DNA from 3 places in the Streptomyces nojiriensis genome. Region 3 is predicted to be linked to each of the others. Evidence: riboswitches for the same ligand, from Rfam matches in the RefSeq annotation. Region 3 holds a riboswitch; each other region holds the start of a gene.
What was found. A riboswitch is a leader RNA that binds a small molecule or an ion and turns the genes downstream of it on or off. The one in region 3 is predicted to bind cyclic di-AMP.
Positions count from the first base shown of each region.

Region 1 (7,066 bases), 740 kb from region 3:
ACGCGGGCCTGCGCCCCGACCACCCGGCGCTGGTCAAGGCGGCCGACTGGATGCTCGGCGAGGAGATCGTCCGCACGGGCGACTGGGCCGTGCGCCGACCCGGGCTCGCCCCCGGCGGCTGGGCGTTCGAGTTCCACAACGACACCTACCCCGACATCGACGACACGGCCGAGGTGGTCCTCGCCCTGCGCCGGATCAGGCACCCGGACCCGGCCCGGGTCGAGGCGGCCATCGCCCGCGGGGTGTCGTGGAACCTCGGCATGCAGTCGAGGAACGGGGCGTGGGGCGCCTTCGACGCCGACAACACCAGCCCCCTGCCGAACAAGCTGCCCTTCTGCGACTTCGGCGAGGTCATCGACCCGCCCTCGGCCGACGTCACCGCCCACGTGGTGGAGATGCTCGCCTTCGAGGGCCGCGCGGGAGACGCCCGGACCCGCCGCGGCATCGCCTGGCTGCTGGCGGAACAGGAGGCGAGTGGCAGCTGGTTCGGCCGCTGGGGCACCAACTACGTCTACGGCACCGGCGCGGTGGTCCCGGCCCTCACCGCGGCCGGGATCTCCCCGGGTCATCCCGCGATCCGGCGGGCCGTGCGCTGGCTGGAATCCGTACAGAACGACGACGGCGGTTGGGGCGAGGACCAGCGCTCCTACAAGGACCCGTCCTGGGCCGGGAAGGGCGCCTCCACCGCCTCGCAGACCGCCTGGGCGCTGATGGCCCTGCTGTCGGCCGGTGAGCGCGCGGGCAGGGCCGTGGAGCGGGGCATCGCCCACCTGGTGCAGACCCAGAAGGAGGACGGCACCTGGGACGAGCCGTACTTCACCGGCACCGGCTTCCCCTGGGACTTCTCCATCAACTACCACCTGTACCGGCAGGTCTTCCCGCTCACCGCGCTCGGCCGCTACCTGTACGGGGAACCGTTCGCCCCGGCCGGAGCGCACCCGGCAGCCGCCGGGGAGGCGTGATGCCCGCCGACGGCGGGGACCGGGCCCGCGGCCCCGACCCGCTGCTGGTGGCCTGCGCGCTGCGCATCGAGCAGGCGGCGCTGCGCAGCTCCTGCCGCGGCCCGGGGCACGGACCGGCCGGCGGGCACGTCCTGCTGCGCACCGGGATGGGCCCGCGCGCGGCCGAGCGATCCGTCGGCCGGGCACTGGGCCGGCCGGGCATGGACCTCGCCGCCGTCCTCGCGACCGGGTTCTGCGCCGGGCTGGTCCCCGGCATGCACCCCGGGGACCTGGTCGTCGCCGAGGAGACCCGCGACCCGCTGGGGACCGTCACCTGCACCGGCAGCGCCCTGCTCGCCGAGGCCCTGGCCCGGGCCGTGCCGGGCCGGACCGTCCACCGCGGCGCCCTGACCGGATCCGACCACGTCGTCCGCGGCCAGGAGCGCGCGCAGCTGCGCGCCACCGGCGCCATCGCGGTCGACATGGAGTCCGCGGCCACCCTGTGGACCGCCACCCGCGGCGGCGGCCGTCCGGTTGCGGCCGTCCGGGTGATCGTGGACGCTCCGGAGCACGAGCTCGTCCGTATCGGCACGGTGCGCGGGGGAATATCGGCCTTCCGTGTCCTGCGTGCCGTACTGCCCGCGTTTCATGAATGGCACCGTTCGTTGCTGCTCCCCAGGAGGTGAGCCAGATGGCCATGCCGCTGCGCCAGTCCATCAGGGTCGGGACGTATCTTCTCGAACAGAAGCTCCGCAAGCGCGAGAAGTTCCCGCTGATCGTCGAACTGGAACCGCTCTACGCCTGCAACCTGGCCTGTGAGGGGTGCGGGAAGATCCAGCACCCGGCCGGGGTGCTCAAGCAGCGCATGCCGGTCGCCCAGGCGGTCGGCGCCGTACTGGAGTCCGGTGCGCCCATGGTGTCCATCGCGGGCGGCGAGCCCTTGATGCACCCGCAGATCCACGAGATCGTCCGGCAGTTGGTGGCGAGGCGGAAGTACGTATTCCTCTGCACCAACGCGATGCTGCTGCGCAAGAAGATCGAGAAGTTCACCCCGTCCCCGTATTTCGCCTTCGCCGTGCACATCGACGGTCTGCGCGAGCGCCACGACGAGTCGGTGGCCAAGGAAGGCGTCTTCGACGAGGCGGTCGCCGCCATCAAGGAGGCGAAGAAGCGCGGGTTCCGGGTGACCACCAACTCCACCTTCTTCAACACCGACACCCCGCAGACGATCATCGAGGTACTCAACTACCTCAATGACGACCTCCAGGTCGACGAAATGATGATCTCGCCCGCCTACGCCTACGAAAAGGCCCCCGACCAGGAGCACTTCCTGGGCGTCGAACAGACCCGGGAACTCTTCAGGAAGGCCTTCGCGGGCGGCAACCGGCGGCGCTGGCGGCTCAACCACTCCCCGCTCTTCCTGGACTTCCTGGAAGGAAAGGTCGATTTCCCCTGCACGGCCTGGGCCATTCCGAATTACTCCCTCTTCGGCTGGCAGCGCCCCTGCTATCTGATGAGCGACGGCTACGTACCGACGTACCGCGAGCTCATCAATGACACCGACTGGGACAAGTACGGCCGCGGGAAGGACCCGCGCTGCGCGAACTGCATGGCGCACTGCGGCTACGAGCCCACCGCCGTCCTCGCCACCATGGGCTCCCTCAAGGAGACCCTGCGCGCGGCCCGGGAGACGATCGGCGGCAACCGGGACGCGTCGGCATGACCCCGGCGGAGGAGGGGGCGGGCGGCCGGGGCCGGGGCTTCGACCTCGGCGCCCTGCTGGCCGAGCGCGGCGCCGAGCGGTACGAGCTGCACGCCCGGCACCTCAACCACCAGCTGCCCCGGATGCTGCACACCATCGGATTCGACAAGGTCTACGAGCGGGCCGAGGGCGCCCACTTCTGGGACGCGGAGGGCAACGACTACCTGGACATGCTGGCCGGGTTCGGGGTGATGGGCCTGGGCCGGCACCACCCGGTCGTCCGCCGCGCCCTGCACGACGTCCTGGACGCCCAGCTCGCCGACCTGACCCGGTTCGACTGCCAGCCGCTGCCCGGGCTGCTGGCCGAGAAGCTGCTCTCGTACAGCCCGCACCTGGACCGGGTCTTCTTCGGCAACAGCGGCACCGAGGCGGTGGAGACGGCCCTGAAGTTCGCCCGGTACGCCACCGGGCGCGCCAGGATCCTCTACTGCGACCACGCCTTCCACGGGCTGACCGCGGGCTCCCTCTCGGTGAACGGGGAGGGCGGCTTCCGCGACGGCTTCGCACCGCTGCTCCCCGACACGAGGATCGCGCTCGGGGACCTCGCGGCCCTGGAGCGCGAGCTGAAGCGCGGGGACGTGGCCGCCTTCGTCGTCGAGCCGATCCAGGGCAAGGGGGTCCTGGCCGCCCCGCCCGGGTTCCTGCTCGCCGCGCAGGAGATGCTGCACCGGCGGGGGGCGCTGCTGATCGCGGACGAGGTGCAGACCGGCCTCGGACGTACCGGGGACTTCTACGCGTACCAGCACGAGCCGGGCGTGGAACCGGACCTGGTGTGCGTGGCCAAGGCGCTGTCGGGCGGCTACGTGCCGGTCGGCGCCACCCTGGGCAAGGACTGGATCTTCAAGAAGGTCTACTCGTCCATGGACCGGGTGCTCGTGCACTCCGCGAGCTTCGGGTCCAACGCCCAGGCCATGGCGGCGGGCCTCGCGGTGCTGTCCGTCATGGAGGACGAGGAGGTCGTGGCGAACGCCCGGGCCATGGGCGACCTGCTGCGCGGGCGGCTCGCCGCGCTGGTGGACGAGTACGAGCTGCTGCACGAGGTGCGGGGGCGCGGGCTGATGATCGGCATCGAGTTCGGCCGGCCGTCCTCGCTGGGCCTGCGCAGCCGGTGGACCATGCTGCAGGCGGCCCGCAAGGGGCTCTTCGCGCAGATGGTCGTGGTGCCGCTGCTGCAGAAGCACCGGATCCTCACCCAGGTCTCCGGGGACCACCTGGAGGTGATCAAGCTGATCCCGCCGCTGATCGTGGACGAGCAGGACGTGGACCGGTTCGTCGGGGCCTTCCGCGAGGTCATGGACGAGGCGCACGGCGGCTCCGGGCTGATCTGGGACTTCGGCAGGACGCTGGTGAAGCAGGCCGTCGCCACGCGCTGACGGCCCGCCCACCCCGTGGGGGAACCGGCCCCCGCCGCGTCAGACCAGCAGTCGGTCCCGCAGCCGGTCGAGGGTCTCGGGCGTCAGCCCGAGGCCCTCCGCCAGGTAGCGGTCGACCCCGCCCCAGAGCTCGTCGATGGTGTCGAAGGCGGCCACCAGGTACTCGGCGCGGGCGTCGAAGAGCGGCGCGAGCAGCTCCATCACCTCGGGGGAGCGGGCACCCTCCGACTCGTCGGTGCGGCGCACGCGGTAGCGGCGGTGCGGGGCGTTCGACTCCAGGTAGTCCGCCACGATCGCCTCCCGCTCGACGCCCAGCGCGAGCAGGGTGACGGCGATCGACAGGCCGGCCCGGTCCTTGCCGGCCGCGCAGTGCATGAGCGCGGGGACGCTGTCCTCGGCGAGGGCGTGCACGACCCGGCTGTGCTCGGCGGTGCGCTGCCCGATGATCCCGCGGTACGAGTTCGACATCCGGGCCGCGGCCTTGCCGTCGCCCAGGAGCTCGCGCAGCTGCACGAGGTCGCCGTCGCGGACCAGCCGCCAGAACTCCCGCCCGTCGGCCGGGTCCGAGAGCGGGATGTTGACGTTCCGGACGCCGGGCAGCTCGACGTCCGGCCCCTCCAGCGCGTGGTCGGCGCCGTTGCGGAAGTCGAAGATGGTGTGGAGGCCGAGCGAGGCGAGGAATTCTGCGTCGCTTTCGGTGGCATGTGCGAGATGTCCGCTTCGGAACAGTCGTCCCGCCCTGACCGTTCGTCCGTCAGAAGTCGGCAATCCGCCCACATCGCGGAAATTGCGCACTCCGGACAGCTCCGGCTCCTGTATCTGCTGGGTCAAAGCAACTCCTCCGCCACGTCGTGGGCCCTCTGTCCGAATTGCACTGCTTGGCGCCAACTTGCCATATCCGGAGGCGAGATCGGGCACGCCCCCGTGAGCCAGATCATACGGTGACCGTGAGTGCCTGATCACTAAAGGCGAATGGCCCCGCCGGGGCGGTTGTTGCCGGTGCGGAATGGACGGAGGGTGACGGTAATTCCGGCGGTCCCTCATGCCTGTTATTCCGTCAGGGAATTCACGGCTTGTTCCGTGCGGCCGCAAGGGATTACCTTCGCGATCGATCCGGGTGGACCGCCAAATCCTGCCGCCTCCCGGAAACCGCATCCGACCTATTTCGCGCGGCAGGAGCGGGGGAACCAGGTAAGCCGCCGACCCGGAGATCAATTCACCGGGACGGCTCGGGGTGAAGTCGTGCGTGTCCCGTACATGTACGGCCGGACATCTCCAGTCCGAACCCGACAGCTCACCTCGCAGGCGCCGGAGAGGAATTCGTCATGCCTGCAAAGGGTAAGCACCGCCGCCCCAAGTCCCTTTCCCTTTCCCGCGGTTTCGCCGTCGCCGGAACCGGTGGCGCGGCCCTCGTGCTGCCGCTGATCGGCGCCGCCGGCGCCCACGCGGCCGGTGCCCCGGCCGCCGCGACCGCGGTGACCCCGCAGGCTCCCGTCGCTCTGCAGGCGGCTCCCGTCGCCGCCGCGCAGGCCGCGCCGACCGTCTACACCGTCGTGCCGGGCGACTGCCTCTCCAAGATCGCCGCCGAGCGCCACCTGTCCGGCGGCTGGGAGCGGCTGTACGCCGACAACCGCGAGGCCGTCGGGGTCAACCCGTCGCTGATCCACCCGGGCCTGAAGCTGAACATCGGCGGTCCCGGCGAGGCGGCTCCGGCCGAGGCCGAGGCCGCCCCGGCCCCCGAGGCCGACGCGGAGCCGGCCGCGCAGGCCGCGCCGAAGCCGGTCCGCAAGCAGGCCGAGCAGGCCGCCCCGGCGCAGCGGGAGGCCGCCGCCGAGCCCCAGGCCGAGGCCCCCGCCGCCGCGCCGCAGTCCGCCGGCGGCTTCGTGGCCCCGGTCAGCGGCGGCATCTCCACCCAGTACAAGGTCGCGGGCGCCATGTGGTCCTCCGGCTACCACACCGGCGTCGACTTCATCGCCGCCATGGGCACCACCGTCAAGGCCGTCGGTGCGGGCACCGTGGTCTCCGCGGGCTGGAGCGGCTCGTACGGCAACGAGATCGTCATCCGGCACGCGGACGGCAAGTACTCCCAGTACGCCCACCTGTCCCAGCTCTCCGTCTCCTCCGGCCAGAGCGTCACCGCCGGGCAGGCCATCGGCCTCTCCGGCTCCACCGGCAACTCGACCGGCCCGCACCTCCACTTCGAGATCCGTACGACCCCGTCCTACGGCTCGGACATGGACCCGATCGCCTACCTCCGCTCCAAGGGCGCGAGCCTCTGACGGCACCCGCCGCAGGAGCACCGACACGCGTGGGGCCGGGACCCGAGGGGGGTCCCGGCCTCACGTGTACTTATTCCTTATCCCCCGCGTGGTATAGATCACGGTCCGTCAACCCCTCATTACGTTGGCGTAGGTTGGTTACGGGAGTGAAGTATGGGTTCTCGTGGCAGCGACGACGACGAAACTCAAGACCATCGGCTCGTACGCGGCGATCGGGGACAGCTTCACCGAGGGCGTGGGGGACCCGGGACCCGGGGATTCATTTCTCGGCTGGGCGGACCGGCTCGCCGTGCTCCTGGCCGATCAGCGCGAAGAGCATGACTTCCGGTATGCGAATCTGGCGGTGCGGGGGAAGCTCCTCGACCAGATCGTGGCCGACCAGCTCCCGAGAGCCAAGGCCCTCGCACCGGACCTGGTGACCTTCTGTGCGGGCGGCAACGACATCATCCGGCCCGGCACCGACCCGGACGACGTGGCGGAGCGGTTCGAGGCGGCCGTGGCCGACCTCACCGGAGCCGTGGGCCAGGTCATGATCACCACGGGCTTCGACACCCGGGGCGTACCGGTGCTCAAGCACCTCCGCGGGAAGGTGGCGACGTACAGCGCGCACGTCCGCGCCATCGCCGACCGCTACGACTGCCCGGTGCTCGACCTCTGGTCGCTGAAGTCCGTACAGGACCGGCGGGCCTGGGACACGGACCGGCTGCACCT
Region 1 covers NZ_CP071139.1:7,420,767-7,427,832, forward strand. Annotated here, with positions in the region: gene shc (squalene--hopene cyclase) at 1-962, shown strand, start outside; gene JYK04_RS34295 (phosphorylase family protein) at 962-1,627, shown strand; gene hpnH (adenosyl-hopene transferase HpnH) at 1,633-2,664, shown strand; gene JYK04_RS34305 (aspartate aminotransferase family protein) at 2,661-4,076, shown strand; gene JYK04_RS34310 (tyrosine-protein phosphatase) at 4,116-4,907, opposite strand; cyclic di-AMP (ydaO/yuaA leader) riboswitch at 5,223-5,399, shown strand; gene JYK04_RS34315 (M23 family metallopeptidase) at 5,402-6,355, shown strand; gene JYK04_RS34320 (SGNH/GDSL hydrolase family protein) at 6,519-7,066, shown strand, end outside.
Region 1: linked by a shared signal. The riboswitch ahead of JYK04_RS34315 (M23 family metallopeptidase) and the one ahead of JYK04_RS31090 (M23 family metallopeptidase) in region 3 are both predicted to bind cyclic di-AMP.

Region 2 (7,066 bases), 2.7 Mb from region 3:
CGGACCAGGGCGGTGCTCAGCCGCCCGCGGTCGACCCGGCTGACGTGCAGGTCGACGGTGCCGTCGGGGCGGGGGGCGTTGCCGATGGAGTAGGTGCGCCAGGCCGTCGGGACCCGGTCGCTGCTCACGCTCGTGTACTGGCCGGGGAGATAGGGGAAGGGGGCGTGCGGCCGTAGCGTGAGGACGCCTATGTCCGGTCCGTACCGGAGGTGGCGCACGACCTCCGCGTCCCACCACGGCGGGTCCTCGCTCGCGTCGGCGCCGGCCGTCATCGCGTCGGCCATCACCTGGTAGGCCTCGGCCCAGGCCTTCTCGACCGGCGGGGTCCAGGCCGCGCCGGAGGTCTCGGCGAGTGCGGCGAGCAGGCTGGCGCCGACGGCCGCGTAGTGCTCGGGGCGGACCAGGAACTTGCGGTGGTCGCGTCCCAGGTCGCGCAGGTAGGGGCCGAGGCGCTCGTCGTCGAGGTGGGCGATCACGTGGGTGAGCGCGGCGAAGAGCCGGTCCCGCTGGCGTTCCATGTCGTGGAGGGAATCCGGGAAGAGCGCGCGGACTGCGGGGTTGTGCCAGAAGAGGTGGGTGTAGAAGAACTTGACGGCGTGCTCGGCCCGTCTCTCCACCACCGCGAAACTGCTTTTCAAGATCCTGACATCCACAAAACCGAAAGTAGGAATGCCGGAGAAGTTCAGGTCAAGGGATGGACGATCTACGGACAGCCGCGACGAACCACCCATATCGGATGGGGGCTCGGCGCCGGGATACGGTCGTCGGGTGCACGAGCAGACCTCCGGAACCCCCGCCGAATCCCCCGCGGACCTTCCCGCCGACGCCTCTTCCGCCGAGGGTCCCACCCTCTTCGACTGGGAGTTCGCGACCGACCCCTACCCGGCGTACGCCTGGCTGCGCGAGCACTCCCCGGTGCACCGCACCAAGCTGCCCAGCGGGGTCGAGGCGTGGCTCGTCACCCGGTACGCCGATGCCCGCCAGGCCCTCGCCGACCAGCGGCTCAGCAAGAATCCGGCGCACCACGCGGAGCCGGCGCACGCCAAGGGCAAGACCGGGATCCCGGGGGAGCGCAAGGCGGAGCTGATGACCCACCTGCTCAACATCGACCCGCCGGACCACACCCGGCTGCGGCGGCTGGTGTCGAAGGCCTTCACCCCGCGCAGGGTCGCCGAGTTCGCCCCGCGGGTGCAGGCGCTCACCGACCACCTGATCGACGCTTTCGCGGGGAAAGGTGAGGCTGATCTCATTCACGAGTTCGCCTTCCCGCTCCCCATCTACGCCATCTGCGAGATGCTCGGGGTACCGCGCGAGGACCAGGACGACTTCCGCGACTGGGCCGGCATGATGATCCGCCACGGCGGCGGTCCGCGCGGCGGAGTGGCCCGGTCGGTCAAGCAGATGCGGACCTACCTCGGCGAACTCATTCACCGCAAAAGGGATGATCTGGGTGATGACCTGATCTCCGACCTGATCCGGGCGAGCGATCACGGCGACCATCTGACGGAGGGCGAGGCCACCGCCATGGCCTTCATCCTGCTTTTCGCCGGTTTCGAGACCACCGTGAACCTCATCGGCAACGGGGTCCACTCCCTCTTCATGAACCCCGGGCAGCGCGAGCGCCTCCAGCTCTCCCTCGCCGCGGGGGAGAGCGGACTGCTGGCCACCGGGGTCGAGGAACTGCTGCGTTACGACGGGCCGGTGGAGCTGGCGACCTGGCGGTTCGCCACCGAGCCGCTGACCCTCGGCGGCATGCGGATCGAGGCCGGCGATCCGGTCCTGGTCGTCCTCGCGGCCGCCGACCGGGATCCGGAGCGCTTCGCGGACCCGGACACCCTCGACCTCTCCCGGACCGACAACCAGCACCTCGGATACGGTCACGGCATCCACTACTGCCTGGGCGCTCCGCTCGCCCGGCTCGAAGGACAGACCGCGCTCGCGACTTTGCTGACGCGTCTGCCCGATCTGGAACTGGCCGTTCCACCCCAAGACCTGCGCTGGCGCGGGGGGTTGATCATGCGAGGGCTGCGGACTCTTCCCGTTCGATTCGCGGCTCAAAACACTTGCGCGAAAGCTGATTAAAAGTCAGGTTCGGCCTTGACTTGTGACAATCGTTCGAAGGCCGCTAGGTTCTGCCGTTACCCCGCTGTTATATGCGAAAGGTGATCCCTCATGCTCTCCGGGAACGGCCGTCACAGACGCCCCCGCCAGGTCCCCGCGCTGGTCGTCACAGCCGGAGTCACTGGCTCTGCGCTGGCCATGCCACTGTTGGCCGCCACCAGCGCCACCGCCGCCGACACGTCCACGTGGGACAAGGTGGCCGAGTGCGAGAGCGGCGGCTCGTGGAGCGCGAACTTCGGCAGTGGCGCCTACGGCGGACTCCAGTTCACCCAGGAGGAGTGGCAGAGCGCCGGCGGGCTCGACTTCGCCGAGCGCCCCGACCTGGCGAGCCGTTCCCAGCAGATAGCCGTCGCCGAGCGGGTGCTGGGCTCGACGGGGCCGCAGGCCTGGCCGCTGTGCGCGGCCTCGGCCGGTCTGGTCCGGGAGAGCCCCGCCGCACAGGTGGACCCCGGTCTCCCCGGCGGCCACGGTCCCATCGCCCCCGCGCCGTCCCGCCCGGACGACGCCGTTCCGTCCACCGGGGGCGGCAAGCCGTCCACGGACTACGGGTCCCCGACCCCGGCCCCGGCCCCGAGCCCGTCCGGTACCCCGTTCCTGATCCCCGACGCGCCGTCCATCGGACTGCCCGTCATGCCCGCGCCGGACGTCCCGACGACGCCTCCGGCCGACCCGACGGCGCCGGTCCAGCCGGGCGGCCCGACCGGTACGCCGACCCCCGTCGACCCGACGGCGCCGACGCTGCCGGTGGACCCGACCGCGCCCACCACCTCGCCTTCCACGCCGGGCCTGCCCCCGGTCGACCCGACGGCCCCCACGGCCCCGGCGGTCCCGCAGACCACCGCCACCACTCCTGTCGAGGGCAACGGCAAGCACCGCGGTGCGCCGGAGGCCGAGCCGAAGGCGTCGTCTGATGCCGCGTCGGACCCCACCTACACGGTCCAGGCGGGCGACAGCCTGGCGACCATCGCGGTTGCCAAGGGCGTAAAGGGGGGCTGGAACGGTCTCTACCAGGCCAATGAGCAAGTCATCGGTGAGGACGCCGACCTCATCAAGCCCGGCCAGAACCTGGATCTAACCCCGCAATAAGGACAGTTCAGTTATCCGGAAAGAGCCGAATGTCGGATTTCTATAAGTGAGACATGTGTCTCTTCCGGTCAACTGGCGTGTCCCGCCTCGGGGCTTCCGCAAACCCCGTCCTCACCTGCGCAAATGCCCCTGCGGGGGGTGCAAGTAGGGGCCGTTTCTCCCCGATGTTCCTCGTTGAACATCGGGGAGAGACCTGTCTACCTTCTGAATCGCTCGCCACCGCGAGCTCCTTCGACCGCATCGCCGAATCCTGCCGGCGGACGAAGGGAACAGTCGTCGCGTCAAGCGCCGAAGGCAGGAGCGGGGGAACCAAGGTAGGTGCCGGGAGCGGCCGTTGAGAGACGGTCACGCCACCGGCTTGGGGTTAAGACGTGCGCTAGGTCGCACGGCCGGGCAACTCACTCGCCCGAACCCGACAGCTCACCTCGTAGGCGTCGGTGAGGAGAAACTCCATGCTGCTTTCCGGCAAGGGCAAGCACCGTCGCGGTACTGCAATCGAGCGGTCTGTCCGGATCGTCACGCTCGCCGGTGTCGCCGGTGTGGCCGTGGCCGCCCCCCTGATGGCCGCGGGCACCGCCAGCGCCGCCACCACGTCCGAGTGGGACAAGGTCGCGCAGTGCGAGTCCGGTGGCAACTGGTCCATCAACACGGGCAACGGCTACTACGGCGGTCTGCAGTTCTCGCCGTCCACGTGGGCCGGGTTCGGTGGCAAGTCGTACGCCGCGCAGGCCAACCAGGCCTCCAAGTCGCAGCAGATAGCCGTCGCGGAGAAGGTCCTCAAGAGCCAGGGCAAGGGCGCCTGGCCGTCCTGCGGCAAGGGTCTGTCGAACTCCGCCTACACCGGTGGCGGCTCCGAGACCCCGGCGTCGTCGAAGCCGCAGTCCAAGCCGCAGTCGAAGCCGCAGCCGAAGCCCGAGACCAAGAAGACCGAGACCAAGGCCGCGCCGAAGCAGGAGACCAAGCGCACCGAGGCTCCGACCACCCGCTCCGAGCGCGCCGAGGCCCCGGTCGCGCCGAAGACCGGCAACGGCTCGTACGAGGTCAAGCCGGGCGACACCCTGGGCACCATCGCCGAGGCCAACGGCGTCAAGGGCGGCTGGCAGCAGCTCTTCGAGCTGAACAAGGACATCGTCTCGGACGCCGACCTGATCTTCCCGGGCCAGAAGCTGAAGCTCAGCTGAACACCGCGGCAAAGCCGCGAAAACATCTACGCGGCGTCAGCTGACCCCGTGCAGGATTTCCACCGCCCGGCGCGTGCCCCACGCGCCGGGCGGTGCCGCGTGCGGCCCCCGAACGCCGATGATCAAGCGACCTATGTCCCGGAAGAGGGGTATTCGGTCGCTTTTTCGTCCCAGGGTCCGGGCGGTCGGGCGGCCCAGTGCCCGGAGCCGGTTAGGCTCTAGGCGGCAAGGCCATCCCACGGCCTGACACGCCACCGCACACTCAGCGTCACATCCCAGAAGGAGATGCTCGTGCCGTCCATCGACGTCGTCGTAGCCCGGGAAATCCTGGACTCCCGAGGCAACCCCACGGTCGAGGTCGAGGTGGGCCTCGACGATGGCAGCACCGGCCGTGCTGCAGTTCCGTCCGGCGCCTCCACCGGTGCATTCGAGGCCATCGAGCTCCGTGACGGTGACCCCAACCGTTACTTCGGCAAGGGTGTCGAGAAGGCCGTCCTCGCCGTCATCGAGCAGATCGGCCCGGAGCTCGTCGGCTACGACGCCACCGAGCAGCGTCTGATCGACCAGGCCATGTTCGACCTGGACGCCACCGACAACAAGGGCTCGCTCGGCGCCAACGCCATCCTCGGCGTGTCCCTGGCCGTCGCGCACGCCGCGTCCGAGGCCTCGGACCTTCCGCTCTTCCGCTACCTCGGCGGTCCGAACGCGCACCTGCTGCCCGTTCCGATGATGAACATCCTCAACGGTGGGTCGCACGCCGACTCCAACGTGGACATCCAGGAGTTCATGATCGCCCCCATCGGCGCGGAGTCCTTCTCCGAGGCGCTGCGTTGGGGTGCCGAGGTCTACCACACCCTCAAGAAGGTCCTGCACACCAAGGGCCTCTCCACCGGCCTGGGCGACGAGGGCGGCTTCGCCCCGAACCTGGAGTCCAACCGCGCCGCGCTCGACCTCATCATCGAGGCCATCAAGCAGGCCGGCTACACCCCGGGCAAGGACATCGCGCTCGCGCTCGACGTCGCCGCGTCCGAGTTCTACAAGGACGGCCAGTACGAGTTCGAGGGCAAGTCCCGCTCGGCCGCCGAGATGACCGACTACTACGCCGAGCTCGTCGAGGCGTACCCGCTGGTCTCCATCGAGGACCCGCTGTTCGAGGACGACTGGGACGGCTGGAAGACCATCACCGACCGCCTCGGCGCCAAGGTCCAGATCGTCGGTGACGACCTGTTCGTCACGAACCCGGAGCGTCTGGCCCGCGGTATCGAGGAGGGCTCCGCGAACGCCCTGCTCGTGAAGGTGAACCAGATCGGTTCGCTGACCGAGACCCTGGACGCCGTCGAGATGGCCCAGCGCAACGGCTTCAAGTGCATGATGTCCCACCGCTCCGGTGAGACCGAGGACGTCACCATCGCCGACCTCGCCGTCGCCGTGAACTGCGGTCAGATCAAGACCGGCGCCCCGGCCCGCTCGGACCGTGTCGCCAAGTACAACCAGCTGCTGCGCATCGAGGAGATCCTCGACGACGCCGCGGTGTACGCGGGCCGCAGCGCCTTCCCGCGCTTCAAGGGCTAATCACCCCCCTGAGGGGCTGGCCTCCGTACGTCCCCGCACTCGGTCCCGTACCGTGTGCGGGGACGTATTGCGTAGTGCGCACCTAGGGGAGGCGGACCAATGGCCGGGAACCGGGATCGGTTCTCCACCTTCTCCACCGCGACGAGGCTCAAGCAGCTCGGCGAGCGGACCGCCGCCCACGTCTACCGGTCGCAGTCGCGGCGTCAGGTCCGCCGCAGCCGGCTCACCGGCCGCGCCGCGCTCCTGGTGCTCGTCCTCTGTACGCTGGTCGTCGCCCTCGCGTATCCGATGCGCCAGTACGTCTCCCAGCGCTCGGAGATCGCGAAGCAGCAGCGGGCCGCCGCGGCCGCGCGGGACCGCCTGGAGCGGCTCCGCGACGAGAAGGCCCGCTGGCAGGACGACGCCTACGCGGAGCAGCAGGCGCGCAAGCACCTGCACTTCCTGCGCCCGGGGGAGATCAGTTACATCATGAGCGACCCCGGGGCCCAGCCCCCGCAGCCGCACCGGACCGGCCACGCCGGCTCCGACCGCCCCTGGTACTCCAACGTCTGGGACGGCGTCGACAAGGCCGACCGCCCCGGCGAGTGATCCGTACCGCCGTACCGCAGCACCCATCCACGAGAACGAAGAGACTTCCTCCAGGCATGCAGACGCCCCCGCCCCAGACCGACCGGACCGAGCCGACCGACGCGGACATCGAGGCGTTCGAGCAGCAGCTCGGCCGCCCGCCGCGCGGGCTGCGCGCCATCGCGCACCGCTGCCCCTGCGGGCAGCCGGACGTGGTGGAGACCGCCCCGCGGCTCCCCGACGGCACCCCCTTCCCGACGCTGTACTACCTGACGTGCCCGCGCGCGGCCTCCGCGATCGGCACGCTGGAGGCCAACGGCGTGATGAAGGAGATGCAGGCCCGGCTCGCCGAGGACAAGGACCTGGCCGCCGCCTACCAGGCCGCCCACGAGGACTACATCCAGCGGCGCGACGCCATCGAGGTGCTCCAGGGCTTCCCGAGCGCCGGCGGCATGCCGGACCGGGTGAAGTGCCTGCACGTGCTGGTCGGCCACTCCCTGGCCGCCGGCCCCGGGGTGAACCCGTTCGGTGACGAGGCC
Region 2 covers NZ_CP071139.1:3,930,358-3,937,423, reverse strand. Annotated here, with positions in the region: gene JYK04_RS18250 (globin domain-containing protein) at 1-638, opposite strand, end outside; gene JYK04_RS18245 (cytochrome P450 family protein) at 769-2,082, shown strand; gene JYK04_RS18240 (LysM peptidoglycan-binding domain-containing protein) at 2,260-3,207, shown strand; cyclic di-AMP (ydaO/yuaA leader) riboswitch at 3,484-3,656, shown strand; gene JYK04_RS18235 (transglycosylase family protein) at 3,660-4,388, shown strand; gene eno (phosphopyruvate hydratase) at 4,680-5,960, shown strand; gene JYK04_RS18225 (FtsB family cell division protein) at 6,060-6,548, shown strand; gene JYK04_RS18220 (DUF501 domain-containing protein) at 6,605-7,066, shown strand, end outside.
Region 2: linked by a shared signal. The riboswitch ahead of JYK04_RS18235 (transglycosylase family protein) and the one ahead of JYK04_RS31090 (M23 family metallopeptidase) in region 3 are both predicted to bind cyclic di-AMP.

Region 3 (7,066 bases):
AGGACTCGTCCAGCGAGGTCAGGCAGATCACCTTCTCGTCCGCCTCCAGCCCGGAGACGAACTCCGAGACGGGGGCGCCGCCCGCCAGGTTCGGCGCGGCGTGCGTGTCCGGCAGCTGCGGCAGGTCGATCACCGACAGCCGCAGCAGCCGCCCGTACGAGGTGACCACGCCGACATCGGCCCGGGCGGTCGCGGCGACCTGCGAGACGATCAGGTCGTGCTTGGCGCGGGCGCCGCCCTCCTCCTCCGGCAGCGCGTCGCCGTTCGCCGTACGCGCCAGCAGGCCCGTCGAGGACAGCAGCACCCGGCACGGGTCGTCCGCGACCTCCAGCGGAACGGCCGCCACCGCGGTGCCCGCGGACTCCAGCAGCACCGTACGGCGCCCGGTGCCGAACTTCTTCGCGACCGCCGCCAGTTCCGCGGAGACCAGCTTGCGCAGCTCGCTGTCCGACTCGAGGATCCCGGTCAGCTCGTCGATCTCGCCCGTCAGCCGGTCGCGCTCGGACTCCAGCTCGATCCGGTCGAACCGGGTGAGCCGGCGCAGCGGGGTGTCCAGGATGTACTGGGTCTGGATCTCGCTCAGCGAGAACCGCTCCATCAGCCGGGACTTGGCCTGCGCGGAGTTGTCGCTGTCCCGGATGAGCCGGATGACCTCGTCGATGTCGAGGAGCGCCACCAGCAGGCCCTCGACCAGGTGCAGGCGGTCGCGGCGCTTGGTGCGGCGGAACTCGCTGCGCCGCCGGACGACCTCGAAGCGGTGGTCGAGATAGACCTCCAGCAGCTCCTTGAGGCCCAGCGTCAGGGGCTGCCCGTCCACCAGCGCCACGTTGTTGATGCCGAAGGACTCCTCCATCGGCGTCAGCTTGTAGAGCTGCTCCAGCACGGCCTCCGGGTGGAAGCCGTTCTTGATCTCGATGACCAGGCGCAGGCCGTGCGAGCGGTCGGTGAGGTCCTTCACGTCGGCGATGCCCTGGAGCTTCTTCGAGCCGACCAGGTCCTTGATCTTCGCGATGACCTTTTCGGGGCCGACCGTGAAGGGCAGTTCGGTGACGACCAGGCCCTTGCGGCGCGCCGTCACGTCCTCCACGGCCACCGTCGCGCGGATCTTGAAGGTGCCGCGGCCGTTCTCGTAGGCGTCCTTGATGCCCGAGAGCCCGACGATCCGGCCGCCCGTGGGCAGGTCCGGACCCGGCACGAAGCGCATCAGCGCCTCCAGGTCCGCCTGCGGGTACCGGATCAGGTGGCGGGCGGCCGCGATGACCTCGCCGAGGTTGTGCGGGGGCATGTTGGTGGCCATCCCGACCGCGATCCCGGACGCGCCGTTGACCAGCAGGTTCGGGTAGGCGGCGGGCAGGGCGACCGGCTCCCGCTCCTGGCCGTCGTAGTTGGCGGTGAAGTCGACGGTGTCCTCGTCGATCGACTCCGTCATCAGCGAGGTGGCGTCGGCCATCTTGCACTCGGTGTAACGCATCGCGGCCGGCGGGTCGTCGTTGCCGAGCGAACCGAAGTTGCCGTGGCCGTCGACCAGCGGCAGCCGCATGGAGAAGGGCTGCGCCATGCGCACGAGGGCGTCGTAGATCGACGCGTCACCGTGCGGGTGGAGCTTGCCCATGACCTCGCCGACGACACGGGCGCACTTCACGTAGCCGCGGTCGGGGCGCAGGCCCATCTCGTTCATCTGGTACACGATGCGCCGGTGCACCGGCTTCATGCCGTCCCGGGCGTCGGGCAGGGCACGGGAGTAGATCACCGAGTACGCGTACTCGAGGAAGGAGCCCTGCATTTCGTCGACGACGTCGATGTCGAGGATCTTCTCCTCGAAATCCTCCGGCGGCGGGGTCTTCGTGCTGCGGCGGGCCATCGCTGCGCGGCTCCTTAACCAAAATGGGGTGTGCTGGGTGTCGGGCGGGGTGTCTGGCTGGGTCTGGCGGTCTTGTGGTGTCCGGCGAGGGTACGACGCGGACCATTGTGGCCCGACGCACCGACAACGCCGACTCCGACCCCGGGGGTCCCCCGGACGGAGTGCGGGGGAGTGACCCGGGAACTTATCCGGCGGTCGGCGCGCTTGCATACAGTGGCAGGTCGATAAGAAATCTCTGCATCGCGATCGAAGGGACCACATGCCCATGGGTCACACGGCCACAGCCCAGGCCGGCTCCGGCGGCCTGACAGCGACCGAGCACCGGCTGGCCAACGGCCTGCGCGTGGTGCTCTCCGAGGACCACCTGACCCCGGTCGCCGCGGTCTGCCTCTGGTACGACGTCGGCTCGCGCCACGAAGTCAAGGGACGCACCGGCCTGGCTCACCTCTTCGAGCACCTGATGTTCCAGGGGTCGGCGAGCGTACCCGGCAACGGGCACTTCGAACTGGTCCAGGGCGCCGGCGGCTCCCTCAACGGCACCACCAGCTTCGAGCGCACCAACTACTTCGAGACGATGCCGACCCACCAGCTGGAGCTCGCCCTCTGGCTGGAGGCGGACCGGATGGGGTCCCTGCTGGCCGCCCTGGACGACGAGTCCATGGAGAACCAGCGCGACGTCGTCAAGAACGAGCGCCGCCAGCGGTACGACAACGTCCCCTACGGCACGGCCTTCGAGCGGCTCACCGCCCTGGCCTACCCCGAGGGCCACCCGTACCACCACACCCCGATCGGCTCCATGGCCGACCTGGACGCCGCCTCCCTGGAGGACGCGCGCACCTTCTTCCGTACGTACTACGCGCCCAACAACGCGGTGCTCTCGGTCGTCGGCGACATCGACCCCGAGCAGACGCTCGCCTGGGTCGAGAAGTACTTCGGCACCATCCCCGCGCACGACGGCAAGCAGCCGCCCCGCGACGGCTCGCTGCCCGACATCATCGGGGAGCAGCTGCGCGAGGAGATCGTCGAGGAGGTCCCGGCGCGTGCGCTGATGGCCGCCTACCGGCTGCCGCACGACGGCACCCGCGAGTGCGACGCCGCCGACGTGGCGCTGACCATCCTGGGCGGCGGCGAGTCCTCGCTGCTGCACAACCGGCTGGTACGCCGCGACCAGAGCGCCGTCGCGGCCGGCTTCGGCATGCTGCGCCTGGCCGGGGCGCCCTCCCTGGGCTGGCTGGACGTCAAGACCTCCAGCGGGGTCGAGATCCCCGACATCGAGGCGGCCGTGGACGAGGAGCTCGCGCGGTTCGCCGCCGAGGGCCCGACGGCCGAGGAGATGGAGCGCGCCCAGGCGCAGCTGGAGCGCGAGTGGCTGGACCGGCTGAGCACGGTGGCCGGCCGCGCCGACGAACTGTGCCGCTTCGCGGTGCTGTTCGGCGACCCGCAGCTGGCGCTGACCGCCGTCCAGCGCGTCCTCGACGTCACCGCCGAGGAGGTGCAGGCCGTGGCCGCGGCCCGACTGCGCCCGGACAACCGCGCGGTGCTCGTCTACGAGCCGCTCGCGGCCGACGAGTCCGACCAGCACGACGAGTCCGACGACTCCGACGAGAACGAGGGGGCGGAGCAGTGAGCGACACGGCAGCCGTCACGATGACCTTCCACCCGCGCCCGCAGGCCGGCGAGCCGCAGCCGTGGGCCTTCCCGGCCCCCGACCGCGGGCAGCTGTCCAACGGGCTGACCCTGCTGCGCTGCCACCGGCCCGGCCAGCAGGTCGTCGCGGTCGAGGTCAACCTCGCCGCCCCGCTGGACGCCGAGCCCGAGGGCCTGGACGGCGTGGCGACCATCATGGCGCGGGCGTTCTCCGAGGGCACCGACAAGCACTCCGCCGAGGAGTTCGCGGCCGAGCTGGAGCGCTGCGGCGCCACCCTGGACGCGCACGCCGACCACCCGGGCCTGCGGGTCTCGCTGGAGGTCCCGGCCTCCCGGCTGCCCAAGGCGCTGGGCCTGCTCGCCGAGGCGCTGCGCGCCCCCGCCTTCGCCGACGCCGAGGTCGACCGGCTGGTGCGCAACCGGCTCGACGAGATCCCGCACGAGCTGGCCAACCCCCAGCGCCGCGCCGCCAAGCAGCTCTCCAAGGAGCTCTTCCCCGCCACCCTGCGGATGTCCCGGCCGCGCCAGGGCACCGAGGAGACGGTCGCCCGGATCGACTCCGCCGCCGTACGCGCCTTCTACGAGGCCCACGTACGCCCCGCCACCGCCACCGCGGTGGTCGTCGGCGACCTGACCGGCATCGACCTGGACGCCGTGCTCGCGGACACCCTGGGCGCCTGGACGGGCAACACCGCCGCCGCCCTCCCGGTGCCGCCGGTGACCGCCGACGACACCGGCCGCGTGGTCATCGTGGACCGGCCCGGCGCGGTCCAGACGCAGCTGCTGATCGGCCGGATCGGGGCGGACCGCCACGACCGGGTGTGGGCGGCCCAGGTGCTGGGCACGTACTGCCTGGGCGGCACGCTCACCTCGCGCCTGGACAAGGTGCTGCGCGAGGAGAAGGGGTACACCTACGGCGTGCGCGCCTTCGGCCAGGTGCTGCGCTCCACCGCGGACGGCAAGGGCGCCTCGATGCTCGCCATCAGCGGCTCGGTGGACACCCCGAACACCGGACCGGCGCTGGAGGACCTCTGGAAGGTGCTGCGCACCCTCGCGGAGGGCGGTCTGACCGACGCCGAACGCGATGTCGCCGTGCAGAACCTGGTGGGCGTGGCCCCGCTGAAGTTCGAGACGGCGGCCTCGGTCGCGAGCACGCTCGCCGACCAGGTCGAGCAGGAGCTGCCGGACGACTACCAGGCGCAGTTGTACGCCCAGCTCGCCGAGACGGGCACGGTGGAGGCGACCACGGCGGTCGTCAAGGCCTTCCCCGCGGACCGGCTGGTCACCGTCCTGGTGGGCGACGCGGCGCTGATCGAGGAGCCCGTGCGGGCTCTTGGGATCGGAGAGGTCACGGTCGTCTCCAACTGACCGTCGGACGACGGCTCATTGAGGGCCGGCTGAAGGTTTCAGCAAGGGGTTCTGGTGACTTGTCACCAGAACCCCTTTTGTCCGTTTAGTGGTGAGGTTGCTTGTATGCGGTGTGGCGTACGCAACAAAAAGCCGTGTCTGTTTGGCGATTGACTGATGATCCGCCTAGCGTCGGCCGTGCTGTCCGTCAGTTGTGCCCGCCGCACCCGCGGCACCGGGCAGCGATCGCCGAGTCCCCGTCAGGCGCGAGCCTGGGGAGCCGGGGACCCACATGAGTCCCTGGGGTGAATCGGACCCCCTCGCAAGAGGAGATCCGTAGGAGACCTTCCTGCTCCGAACCCGTCAGCTAACCCGGTAGGCGAGAAGGAAGGAAAGGATCAAACCCTTCATGGCGTTTGGCAGTCGTCCCGCTGGTACCGGTAAGCACCGTGGCTCCAGCCGTCTGAGCAAGAAGACCGCCGGTTACGCCGGTATCGCCGCGATCGCCACCACGGGTGTCGTCGGCTCCCTCGCCGCCCCGGCCTTCGCCGCGGACAACCACAGCAGCACCATCGGCCAGGACAACGGCCTGGGCGCCGTGGTCGTCGCCGAGGACCTCGCGGGCGACATCGCAGACCAGGCCGAGACCCAGCACCGCGGCGCCGAGCAGGACGCCGCCAAGGCGCAGGCCGAGGCCGACGCGAAGCAGCGGGCCGCGGAGGCCAAGCGCCTCGCCGAGGCCAAGGCGAAGGTCGAGCGCGAGGCCGCCGAGCGCGCCGCCCGCGAGGAGGAGCGCAAGCGCCTCAACACCTTCGTCGCCCCGGTGGACGGCTCGTACGTCAGCACGCAGTACCACGCGGGCGGCGGCATGTGGTCCTCCGGCTCCCACACGGGCATCGACTTCCACGCCGCCTCCGGTACCTCGGTCCACGCGGTGGGCGTCGGCACCGTCGTCGAGGCCGGCTGGGGTGGCGCGTACGGCAACAACGTCGTCATCAAGCACAACGACGGCACCTACACCCAGTACGGGCACATGACCTCGCTGAACGTCTCCGTCGGCGACCAGGTCACCCCCGGCCAGCAGATCGGCCTGTCGGGCTCCACCGGCAACTCCAGCGGCCCGCACCTGCACTTCGAGGCCCGCACCGGCTCGCAGTACGGCTCGGACATCGACCCGATCGCGTACCTGCGCTCGCACGGCGTCAGCCTCTGACACCGCCTCGCACCGCTTCACCGAAGACCCCGGCTCCCCGAGCCGGGGTCTTTGTGTGTTGCGTCCTTGTGTAAATGTTTCGTATTTCTGGCCGCTCTCGGAAATTATCGTGTGTTGCAATAGAGTCGCAGCACGCGCATGTGCGTGCAATGAGGCTGGCAGACGGAAATAGGCGGAGGTTCGGTCTTGCGTATTCCTGCGCACGCGGTATGCACAGCAATCCGCGACGACATCGTCTCCGGGGTGTTCGAGCCGGGCGGCCGGCTGACCGAGGAGGTGCTGGCCCGCCGGTACGGGGTCTCGCGCGTCCCGGTGCGCGAGGCCCTGCGGACCCTGGAGTCCGAGGGGTTCGTGACCACGCGGCGGCACGCGGGGGCCTGCGTGGCGGAGCCGACCGAGCAGGAGGCCGCGGACCTGCTGGAGCTGCGGATGCTCCTGGAGCCGCTGGCCGCGGCGAGAGCGGCCCGGCGGCGCACCGACGCGCACCTCAAGGTGCTGCGCGGGCTGGTCAGGCTGGGGCAGGAGCGGGCCAGGCGGGGCCAGGGCGAGGATCTGCGGTCCCTGGGCGGCTGGTTCCACGAGACGCTCGCCCAGTCCTCCGGCAGCCCCGGGCTGATCGCGCTGCTCACGCAGATGCGGCACAAGATCGCGTGGATGTACGTGGTGGAGGCGCCGGCCCGGCCCGTGGACTCCTGGGCGGAGCACGGGGCGATCGTGGACGCGGTGGCGCGCGGTGACGCCGAACGGGCGCGGGCGCTGACCGCGGTCCACGCCGACCGGGCGGCGGGGGCGCACCGGCTGCGGCTCCGCGCGGCGGTGAGCACTTCGCAACCTGCCGTAAACATGTCGGGCGGCCGGCATTAACAGGAGCCGTATACAAAGGACGGGATCGCTTGAATTCGCTGTCCGGCGGCCGGTTCGTTCCGTGTCGGCCAATTCTCTGTGCGGAATTCCGGCGGAGCTGAATTCGGCGTGCGCCGGGCCGGATTCCGGTGGGG
Region 3 covers NZ_CP071139.1:6,678,566-6,685,631, forward strand. Annotated here, with positions in the region: gene JYK04_RS31075 (DNA gyrase/topoisomerase IV subunit A) at 1-1,861, opposite strand, end outside; gene JYK04_RS31080 (M16 family metallopeptidase) at 2,127-3,488, shown strand; gene JYK04_RS31085 (M16 family metallopeptidase) at 3,509-4,876, shown strand; cyclic di-AMP (ydaO/yuaA leader) riboswitch at 5,093-5,251, shown strand; gene JYK04_RS31090 (M23 family metallopeptidase) at 5,265-6,068, shown strand; gene JYK04_RS31095 (GntR family transcriptional regulator) at 6,255-6,932, shown strand.